Regions from separate parts of the Micromonospora sp. NPDC050187 genome, predicted to be linked through region 1. Evidence: riboswitches for the same ligand, from Rfam matches in the RefSeq annotation. Region 1 holds a riboswitch; each other region holds the start of a gene.
The links. A riboswitch is a leader RNA that binds a small molecule or an ion and turns the genes downstream of it on or off. The one in region 1 is predicted to bind cyclic di-AMP.

Region 1 (3,265 bases):
TCGTCCGCCGAGCGGGCCCGCCCGTCGCGGAGCAACTCCTCGTGGCTGACCTTGAGGAAGAACAGGCCGCTGGCGAGCACCGCGTCGAGGTGCTCACCGGAGAGGTCGGCGACCACCCGGCCGCCGTTCGCGCCGAGGTCGGCGGCGAACCGTCGGTAGAGGTCGGGCGGAACGAGGGACGGCGCGCCGGGGCCGCTGAGCACACTGACCGGTGCGCGCAGTCCCTCGCCGAGCGCCAGGTTGTACAACTCGTCCAGCTCGTGGCGGGTCAACGGGTGACCGGGGACGTCGGCTACCTCCCGCCGGGCCCCGTCCCGGCGGTCGTGCACGTACCCGCCGCTGGCGGTGTCCCGCAGCACCCGCTTCAGCCGCACCCCCTCGGTGACCAGCAGGGGTTCGAGCACCTGACCGATCTCGCCGCCGAGGCTGGCGCAGAGCACCACGGGCACCCCGAGCGACATGATCATCCGAGCCTGCCAGACCCCCTGCCCGCCCGGATGCAGGTGCAGTTCGGTCTCGTCGCTCGGCTGGTCGATGGTGACCGTCAGCACGGGTGCCGGCGCGAAGACCATCACGTACCCGTCGGGGCCGTCCATGGGTGCCGCCTCTCGTCCGCTCGCGCGGCCCGGTTTCCCCTCCCGGGGGCGCTCATGCGACCCCTTTCGGGGGTTGTGGCGGGAGGTGTCCGGGTTCGCCGGCCGGGGGGCCGACAGCCGTGCGGCCCGCCACCCCGGTCGGGGTGACGGGCCGCGCCGGGTGGCTCAGTACACCGACAGGTGGACGTGGTTGGTGTGGTCGCTGGACGGGTCGCCGTTGGCGCCGCTGTACGACTTCCACCCGCTGCTGGGCAACCAGATCTGCCGGTACCAGATGACGTAGAGCACGCCGAGCCGGCTGGCGTTGTTCTTGAAGTACGCCGCCAGGTTGTCGCCGTACGTCTTGTCGCCGCCGGTGGCGTCGCCACCGAAGCCGTTCTTCTGCGCGGCGAAGTCGCAGGCCCGGCCCTTGGGGTGCTCCCCGGAACCGCCGGGGCGGTAGCAGGAGACGTACCGGGTGAAGCCCGCGGCCTTGGCCTGGTTGAGCGCGTGCAGCGTACGCGGGGTGATGCAGCCGTCGGCGGGTGTCGGGTCGTTGACGCTGCACGACTCGGACGGCCAGGAGCCGTCGGCGTTGCGCGGCGCCGGCTTCGCCGTGGCGGACCGGGTCGACTTGCTGCCCCCGCTGGGGGTGGTGGCCGCCGCTTTCCGGTTGGCGACCACCAGTGCCTGCTCGGCCTGCTGCTTGCGCTTCTCCATCACCGCGACCTGCTTGCGCTGCTCGGTGATCTCCCGGTTCAGTGCCGACTTGGCCCGGTTGGCCTGCTCCCGGGTGCTGAGCAGGCCCCGCAGCTCGCGGTCCTCGTTGGCGGCGACCGCGTCGAGCGCGGCGACCCGGTCCATGAAGCTGTCCGGCGAGTCGCTGGTCAGCAACGCCGAGGCCGGCCCGAGTCGGCCGGTCCGGTACGCCAGCCCGGCGATCACGCCGACCTTCTCGTCGCGGATCGCCAGGTCCTTCTCGATGGTGACGAGCTGTTCGTTGATCTTCTGCTGGCGAGTGACCGACTTCGCGAGCGCGTCCTTCGCGTCGAGCCACCCCTTGCTGGCCGCCTCGAGTTGGGCGCGCAGTGCCGGGGTGCCTCCCTCGGGATCGTCGCCGGGGGCCCTGGCCGCCAGCGGAGGCGCCGCCGCGACAGGGGCCACGACGGCCGGCGTGGCCGCGACGCCCAGGGCGAGTGTCGCGGCGATCAGTGCCGCCATCCGGGCGGCGGTACGTCGTACGGGTGCCACTACTGGCATGCACATGTCCTTCCGTCAGCCGCCGACCGGGTTAGCTGACGGGTTCGGGACGGAAGATCCCTACCGCTCACGCGGATGCACCCCAAGAACGTGGTTCCCCGGCTCGCCGTCACCGGCGATTAGGCGGCGGTCACCGCAGGCGCCGGAGGGCGCCGCCTGGCGGTGGCCGGGTCCGAGACTACCGAAGCCGGTCTCCCACGGGCAGCGTTGGCCACACCACTCCCGCGAGATGACACCGGCATAACTGACATAGCGGGACAATACACTCCGAGATTTAAGTCTGTCCTAATTACCACTCGACCCGGCCGCAGATGCCCGGTGACTCGCCGGGTTCGACCTGGAGGGTGGCGTGGTCGATGTGGAAATCCTCGTGCAGCGCGGTCCGCGCGGCGGCCAGCACGCTGCCGACCTCGGCCGCCGGGTCCGTGGTCAGGTGGGCCGAGGCGACCTCCATCCCCGAGGTCAGCGTCCAGAGGTGCAGGTCGTGCACCTCGACCACGCCCGGTACGGCGCTCAGCCGGTCGTGTACCGCGCTGACCTGGAGGTGCTCCGGCGCGGCCTGGACCAGGATGCGCAGCGCCGCCCGGCCCAGCCGCCAGGTGCGCGGCAGGATAAAGACGCCGATCGCCACCGCGACCAGCGGGTCGGCCCACCACCAGTCGGTGAGCGCGATGACCACCGCGGCGGCGATCACGCCGACGGAGCCGAGCAGGTCCGCCAGCACCTCCAGGTACGCCCCGCGCAGGTTGATGCTCTCCTTCGCGCCCTCGCGCAGCAGCGCGAAGGCAACCAGGTTCGCCAGCAGGCCGAGCACCGCCACCACCAGCATCGGGCCGATGGTCACCTCCGGCGGGTCGCCGAACCGGCGGACCGCCTCGACGAGCACGTAGACCGCGACCCCGGAGAGCAGGACGGCATTGGCCAGGGCGGCGAGCACCTCCAGCCGGTAGAGGCCGAACGTGCGCTGCGGATCCCGGCCGGCCCGTCGGGCGGCGGTGATCGCGGCCAGCGCCATGCCGATGCCGAGCACGTCGGTGAACATGTGGCCGGCGTCGGAGAGCAGGGCCAGCGACCCGGTGCCGAGCGCGGTCACCGCCTCGACCACCATCAGGGTGGCGAGCAGGCCGAACGCGGCCCAGAGTCGGCCGGTGTGCCGCTGCGCGGCGTGCGCGATCCCGCCGTGGTGGTCATGACCTGCGCCCACGCCCCCACCCTCCGTTCCCCGTTCGGTCCGGACCCAATGTATGTTCACATCGCTATGTATGCAAGTAAGTGTCGGTCATTGGCCGGAGCGAAAGCCGCGGAGGTAGCACGGGTAGGTAACAAGGGACCCCTGCTACCAGCGCACCCCCGCCTCGGCAGGCAGGCGGCCGAGGCGGGGGTGCAAGGTAGGAGGTGGGAGTGGGACGGGTCAGGTGACCGGGTCGATG
Region 2 (3,265 bases), on a different contig from region 1:
CCGCCGGTGAGGTGCGGGTGGTCCGCTCGGCGTCCGCCACCGAGGACGTCGCCCTCGCCGCCGGCCCGGTCGCCCCCTCGGCCCGCCACTGACCCGGCCGGTCCCCTCGGCCCGCCACTGACCCGGTCGGCTCCGGCCGGCCGCGCGAACGGGCCCCGCCTCCGGTCGAACGGATGCGGGGCCCGGGTCTTCGTGCGCGGGGTCAGAGCATGGACACGTGGACGTGGTCCGTGTGGTCGGAGGGCCCGCTGTACGAACTCCAGCCGGTCGCCGGGAACCAGATCTGCTTGTTCCAGATCACGTAGTAAATGCCCAGCCGGTCGGCGTTACGGACCAGGAACGCGGTGAGGTTGTTCCCGTACATCCGCTCCTTGTTGGTGTCCCACCGGCTGAACCCCGACTTCTGGAGCGACCAGTCGCAGGCCCGCCCCTTGGGGTGCTCGTACGGCCCACCCGGTCGGTAGCACCCGACGAACATGTCGAAGCCGGCCCGCTTGACCTCCTTGTACATGTGCAGGGTGCGCGGGGTGATGCAGCCGCCGGTGGTCGGGTCGTCCTCGGTGCAGCCCAGCGGACGCCAGTTGCCGTTGCTGTCCCGCCCGGGGCCGATCCGGGCGACCGGGGAGGTGGCGTCCACCAGGCCACCGGTCAACCCGACGCCGCCGACCAGGGCGAGCGACTTCTCCGCCTCGCGTTTGCGCTTCTTCAGGATGTCGGCCTGCTTCTGCTGCTCCAGCACCTCGGCGTCGAGCGCCTTCTTGGCTCGTTCCGCCTGGTCCTTGGCGGCGGCCACCGCGGCGACCTTCTTGCTGTTGACCATGTTCATCTCGTCCAGCGCGCTGGCCCGCTTGACGAACGAGTCGGGTGTGTTGCTCTCCAGCAACATGGAGGCGGGGCCGACCCGGCCGGTCATGTAGGACCGCACGGCGATCGTGGCCACCTGCGGCGTGAGCGCCTTCAGCTCGTTCTGGGCCCGCCGGACCTCCAGGGCGAGGGTGAGCTGACGCTTCTGCGAGGCGTTGAGTTTCGCCTGGGCCTGGGTGTAGCTCCGGTTCGCCTCCTCGATCACCTCGTTGAGGAGCTTCGGCTGCTCTCCGTCGTGCCCAGACGGGCTCGACGGCTCCGCCAGCGCCGGCGCGGGCCCGGCGGCCACGGCGAAGGCGGCGAGCACGGCCACGACAGGCTTCAGCCAGCGGCGTAGGGGTGCCGTCACAGTCTTCCCTTCCGTCGACCGCCGACCGGGTTAGCTGACGGGTTCGGGGCGGAAGTGGCCCCTACCGCTGACGCGGATGCACCCCATGAACCTGGTTCCCCGATTCGCCGGTGGGCGATTAGGCGGTGGCCCCGCTGGCGCCGGTGCGCGCCTTCGGCGGTAACCGGCAGCGAGGTTACCTGACAGTGGGCGTGGGGTTCTACGCCCGGATCCCGACCAAAAGCGTTATTTCCCTATTGCTTTCGGTCACTCCTGTCACATTTGTCAAGATCGTAGCAGCTGGTGGTCACGCTGCGCAGTGTCACCAGGGCGGATCCGTGTTCCCCGGGCGGCCCGGTCCGTGGCCGGAATCGGTGACCCCGGTGGCGGCACGGGGACCGCTGAGGGCGGCCAGGGCCTCGTCCCGCTCCCCGGCGGGCCGGGGCAGGCGGCGGCTCGGCGTGCCACCCCGTCCGGCGGTGGTCACCAGGGCGGCCAGGCCGGTGGTGATCGGTACGGCGGCGATCAGCCCGAGCGTGGCGACGATGCTGCGGACGATCTCCTGGGCGAGGAACTCGCTGCTCACGATCTCGCTGATCCCGCGCGTGTCGGCGGTCAGCAACAGCAGCAGGGGCAGCGACGCCCCCGCGTACGCCAGCACGATCGTGTTGACCGTCGAGGCGATGTGCGCCCGGCCGACCCGGGTGGCCGCCCGGTAGAGCTGGAGCCGGGTGAGGTCGGGATTGGCGTGGGCCAGCTCGGTGACCGTGGCGGCCTGGGTGACCGTGACGTCGTCCAGGACGCCCAGGGAGCCGATGATGATGCCGGCCAGGAGCAACCCGTGCAGGTCGACGTCGGCCTGGAACATCGACAGCGTGGTGGCGTCCTCGGAGCCGTACCCGGTCAGGTGGGTGAACGCGGTCGCCAGGCTGCCGAGCAGGCCGGTGAGCACCAGGCTGGCCAGGGTGCCGAGGACCGCGACGGAGGTCTGCGCGGTGACCCCGTGGGTGAGATACAACACCACGAACATGATGAGCGCGGCGCCGGTGACCGCCACCGGCAGCGGAGCCTGCCCGGCGCTGATGCCGGGCAGCACGAAAACGAGCAGGATGGCGAAGCTGGCCGCCAGCCCGCCGAGCGCGGCCAGGCCGCGCCACCGGCCGAACGCGACGATGGCGGCGGCGAACGCCAGGGCCAGCCAGATCAACGGCTTCCCCCGCTGGTGGGCGGCGATGCTGTAGCTGCTGACCGTCGGATCGGCCGGGTCGGTCAGCACCACCAGGACGATCTCGTCGCCGACCTCCACCGAGGGTGAGCCCGGCCCGGCGGGCAGCGCCGTCTCGACCTGCTGTCCGGCGTCCGGCCCGGTGTCGACGCTCACCGTGGCGGTGCCGCACGGCCCCTCCACCGTGCCCTCCGGGGCCTCCGGCGTGGGTGGGCAGGGCTCGGTGACCACCCGCGTCACCGTGCCGTGGTAGCGGGCCGCGTCCTCGCCGCCGCCCACCGACGGGGCGTCGCGGGGCCAGAGCACCAGCGCCGCGACCAGGGTCACCAGGAAGAGCGGGACCACGGTCGCGATCAGGACACGCCGTACCCGCGGCGGCGCAGCGGCAATGGGGCGGCTGTGGTCGTGGCCCATGCTTCTCCCAACGGTCCTGGCGTGGCGGGTGCCCTGGCCGGACCATTCTGCCGGCTCCGAAGTCGCAGCTCGCAGCCTGTTCGGCGGTCCGGCCCGGTTCCGCGCGGCTCGGTAGGGAGTTCGTCGGCACGCTGTGGAGCTGCCCCGTCCATGCGCCCACCGGTCACCGGCACCTCCCGTCGTGCCCGATCGGCAGCACACACCGCCGTCCGTCGCCCAGCCGCGCGTCACACCAGATCCGGGTACGCCGCGACTGGTCGTCCTCAGCGCTGAGCGTGGCCTCCCCGAAGTCCAGTTCCGGCACGTGCCCGAGGGAGTCGCGCAGCGCCACCACGAGGGCGACGGCGTACCCCCGGTCGGGCAGCGTCAGCGGCAGGTGCAGGACCCAACGGCTCAACGTCACCACCGCCCGTGCCGAGGGCCGGAGTCCGCCG
Region 3 (3,265 bases), on a different contig from region 1:
GAACACCCGTACGAAAGAGCACTCCGACGCGCTGGTCACCCGCCGGATCGCGGGGGCTACGGCACTGGATATGGTGGTGCGATGCTGCTCTCCGACCGGGACCTCGTCAGCGAGATCAAGGCTGGCACGCTGGCACTGGAACCGTTCGACGCGAGTCTGGTGCAGCCCTCCAGCATCGACGTGCGCCTGGACCGGCTCTTCCGGGTCTTCAACAACCACCTCTACACGCACATCGACCCGGCGTTGCAGCAGGACGACCTCACCTCGCTGGTGGAGGTGCCCGAGGGGGAACCCTTCGTGCTGCACCCCGGGGAGTTCGTGCTCGCCTCCACGCTGGAGGTCATCTCGCTCGGCGACCAACTCGCGGGCCGCCTGGAGGGCAAGTCGAGCCTGGGCCGGCTCGGCCTGCTCACCCACTCGACCGCCGGCTTCATCGACCCCGGGTTCTCCGGCCACGTGACGCTGGAACTCTCCAACGTGGCCAACCTGCCGATCACGCTCTGGCCCGGCATGAAGATCGGTCAGCTCTGCATCTTCCGGCTCTCCTCGCCGGCCGAGCATCCGTACGGCTCCGCCGTCTACGGCTCCCGCTACCAGGGGCAGCGCGGCCCCACCCCGAGCCGGGCCTGGCGGAACTGGCGCACCTGGCCCACCCGCTGACCCTCCCCACATCCACCACCACCCCTCGTTCTACGGGTGATGGTGCGGCGCGCTCCGCTTCGCCAGGTGCCTGCAGGGTCCCCTGCTACGCAAAAAGCGGTAACAGGGGACCCCTGCTACCACCTCAGCCGGGGCGGCCGTAGCTGTGCACCGGGCCGTCGTCGGCCCGCTTCATCTTCACCGGCGCGCCGGCCCGGGAGGCGTGCACCAGCCAGCCGTTGCCGACGTACATGCCGACGTGGTGCAGATCCGAGTAGTAGAAGACGAGGTCGCCGGGACGTAGCTCGCTCCGGCCCACCCGGGCGGTCACCCGCCGCTGCTGGGCGGCGTTGTGCGGCAGGGCGACCCCGGCCCGGGCCCAGGCGGCGAGGGTGAGCCCGGAGCAGTCGTACGCGTTCGGCCCCTCGGCTCCCCAGACGTAGGGCTTGCCGATCTGCGCGCAGGCGAACGTGACGGCCCGTCCGGCGGCACCGCCCGGGTAGACGGCCGGGCAGGGGGCGGGGCGCAGGCTGGTGCCAGCGCCGTTGCCGTACGCCTCCAGGCGCATCTTCTGCAGGCGGGTGATGGCGGCGTCGATCTGCCGACGTTTCCCGTCCAGCTGGCGTTCGGCCTGGCTGAGCTGCGTGACCAGCCGGTCCAGCGGGGCCTTGCGGGCGCTGAGCTGGTCCCGCAGTTCGACCACGTGCCGGATGTCGGTCTGCTGCCGACGGGCGAACTGGTCGAGTAGTTCGAGTTGGTGGACGACGGTGGCCGGCGACGGGTTGGCGAGCATGGCGTTGAGGGCGGAGGCGTTCTCCCCCTTGTACGCCCGTACCGCGAGTCCGCCGACCTTGCGCATCGCCTGGTCGACCTGGCGGCGCAGCGGCTCGATCCGGTCGGCGAGTGCCGCCGCCTGCCGCTTTTTGGCGGCGAGCGCCTGCCGGGTGGCGTTGTGCTGTTCGATGACCGGTTCGAGGGTGTTCCACTCCCGGTCGATCTGGCGTTCGATCTCGGCGACCGAGGGTTCGGCGTGGGCCGCGCCGGCGCCGCCCGTCACGAGGACAGCGGCTCCGACGAGGACGGTGACGGCGTTGGTGAAGCGGGACCAGCATGGACGCGGCGCAGCCGTCGTCCGGGCAGCCGGGGCCGCCCGGACGGACGGTGGCCGCGGGGCATGGTGTGCCACCGGGCTTCTTACTCCTTCTTCCGTTGACCGCCTACCGGGTTAGCTGACGGGTTCGGGCGGGAAGGGAGCGCCCTACCGTGGTACGGATTCACCCCGATGGTGCTGGTGGTTCCCCGGCTCGCTCTGGTGTGGTTTCTCCTGTGGCGACGTGCGTCGGGCGACTCGGCGGTGCCGAACCGTTGCCGCCTCCGACTGGCGGCCTGTCACCGGCTCGGCAAGTGCCGAGGTTAGAGACGACCGTCGTCGATCCGCAACACGGTTCGCGGTAGTGCCACCTGCTGATTCCCGACAGTAACCACTGTGGGCGCCGTTCGTTGGCCCAGCACGAAGGGTCCCCGGCCGCTGGCCGGGGACCCTTCGTCAGGATCGGTCAGTAGGGGCGGCGGAAGCCCGCGACCGGCATGTGGTTGATGCTGGCCACCTGCACCGGCTTACCGGCCCGGGGGGCGTGCACCATGATGCCGTTGCCCAGGTAGAGCCCGACGTGGCTCAGGTCGCTGAAGAAGAAGACCAGGTCACCAGGGCGGGCCTCGGAGCGGCTGATCTCCTTGGTCTCCTTCCACTGATCACCGGTGAAGTGGGTCAGGTGGATGCCCGCGGCTTTGTAGGCATACTGGGTCAACCCCGAGCAGTCGAAGGCGTTTGGCCCGGTGGCGCCGAAGACGTACGGGTCGCCGACCTGCGCGCAGGCGGTTCTGATGGCGGTGTTGGCGTCGCTGCTGATCACGCCCTTGATGAGCGGGCAGCCGGGGGCGCTGACCGCAGTCTTCGGCATGGACGCCCGCAGCCGCTTGATCTCGGCGTCGATCTTGGCCTTCTTGGCCGCCAGGTCCTTCTGCTGCTGGACCTGGGTAGCGATGAGGGTGTCGAGCTTCTGCTTCTCGGCCTCGTACCTTGTCCGGATCGCCACCACGCCCTGGAGTTGCTGACGCTGGTGGGCGGCGAGCCGGTCGAGCATGCCCATCTGCTCGGCCAGGGTGCCCGGCTTGGCGCTGACCAGCAGAGCGCCGATCTCCTGCGACGGGCCGGTCATGTAGTGCCGGGAGGCCAGGGCACCGATCCGGTTCATGGCCATGTCGCTCTGCAACGCGAGCGGCTGGATCTTCTTCTCCAGATCAGCGGCCTTCTTCTGGTTGGCCTTGAGCCTGACGCGAACCTCGTTGTACTTCTCGATCGTGGGCTCCAACTGCCTCCACTGCTTGTCGATCTGCGCCTCGATCTCCTCGGGAGTGGGCGCGGCATGCGCGGGAGCAGCGAGCAGGCCGACACCGACCACGGCGGCGGCGGACAGGGTGACCAGGGTGCGAACGAACCGGCGCAGCCCACCCGGACGAGTGGGGAGCCGATCCGGTGCGTGACGCTGAGGGGGCAGGGTTGCCACCGGCACCGAACTCCTTTGGCGACCAGACCACCGGGCGCCCCGCGAGGGAGAGGATGGCG

Region 2: linked by a shared signal. The riboswitch ahead of ACIBJE_RS11575 (coiled-coil domain-containing protein) and the one ahead of ACIBJE_RS06710 (coiled-coil domain-containing protein) in region 1 are both predicted to bind cyclic di-AMP.
Region 3: linked by a shared signal. The riboswitch ahead of ACIBJE_RS19150 (NlpC/P60 family protein) and the one ahead of ACIBJE_RS06710 (coiled-coil domain-containing protein) in region 1 are both predicted to bind cyclic di-AMP.

Annotation. Positions count from the first base shown of each region.
Region 1 covers NZ_JBITJH010000003.1:200,265-203,529, forward strand. The annotation lists gene ACIBJE_RS06705 (PfkB family carbohydrate kinase) at 1-596, opposite strand, end outside; gene ACIBJE_RS06710 (coiled-coil domain-containing protein) at 762-1,826, opposite strand; cyclic di-AMP (ydaO/yuaA leader) riboswitch at 1,840-1,971, opposite strand; gene ACIBJE_RS06715 (cation diffusion facilitator family transporter) at 2,125-3,039, opposite strand; gene ACIBJE_RS06720 (HelD family protein) at 3,247-3,265, opposite strand, start outside.
Region 2 covers NZ_JBITJH010000005.1:392,646-395,910, forward strand. The annotation lists gene ACIBJE_RS11570 (carbonic anhydrase) at 1-92, shown strand, start outside; gene ACIBJE_RS11575 (coiled-coil domain-containing protein) at 203-1,213, opposite strand; cyclic di-AMP (ydaO/yuaA leader) riboswitch at 1,217-1,348, opposite strand; gene ACIBJE_RS11580 (YibE/F family protein) at 1,515-2,831, opposite strand; gene ACIBJE_RS11585 (hypothetical protein) at 2,995-3,234, opposite strand; gene ACIBJE_RS11590 (DivIVA domain-containing protein) at 3,231-3,265, opposite strand, start outside.
Region 3 covers NZ_JBITJH010000011.1:209,349-212,613, reverse strand. The annotation lists gene dcd (dCTP deaminase) at 82-660, shown strand; gene ACIBJE_RS19150 (NlpC/P60 family protein) at 785-1,696, opposite strand; cyclic di-AMP (ydaO/yuaA leader) riboswitch at 1,838-1,964, opposite strand; gene ACIBJE_RS19145 (C40 family peptidase) at 2,196-3,212, opposite strand.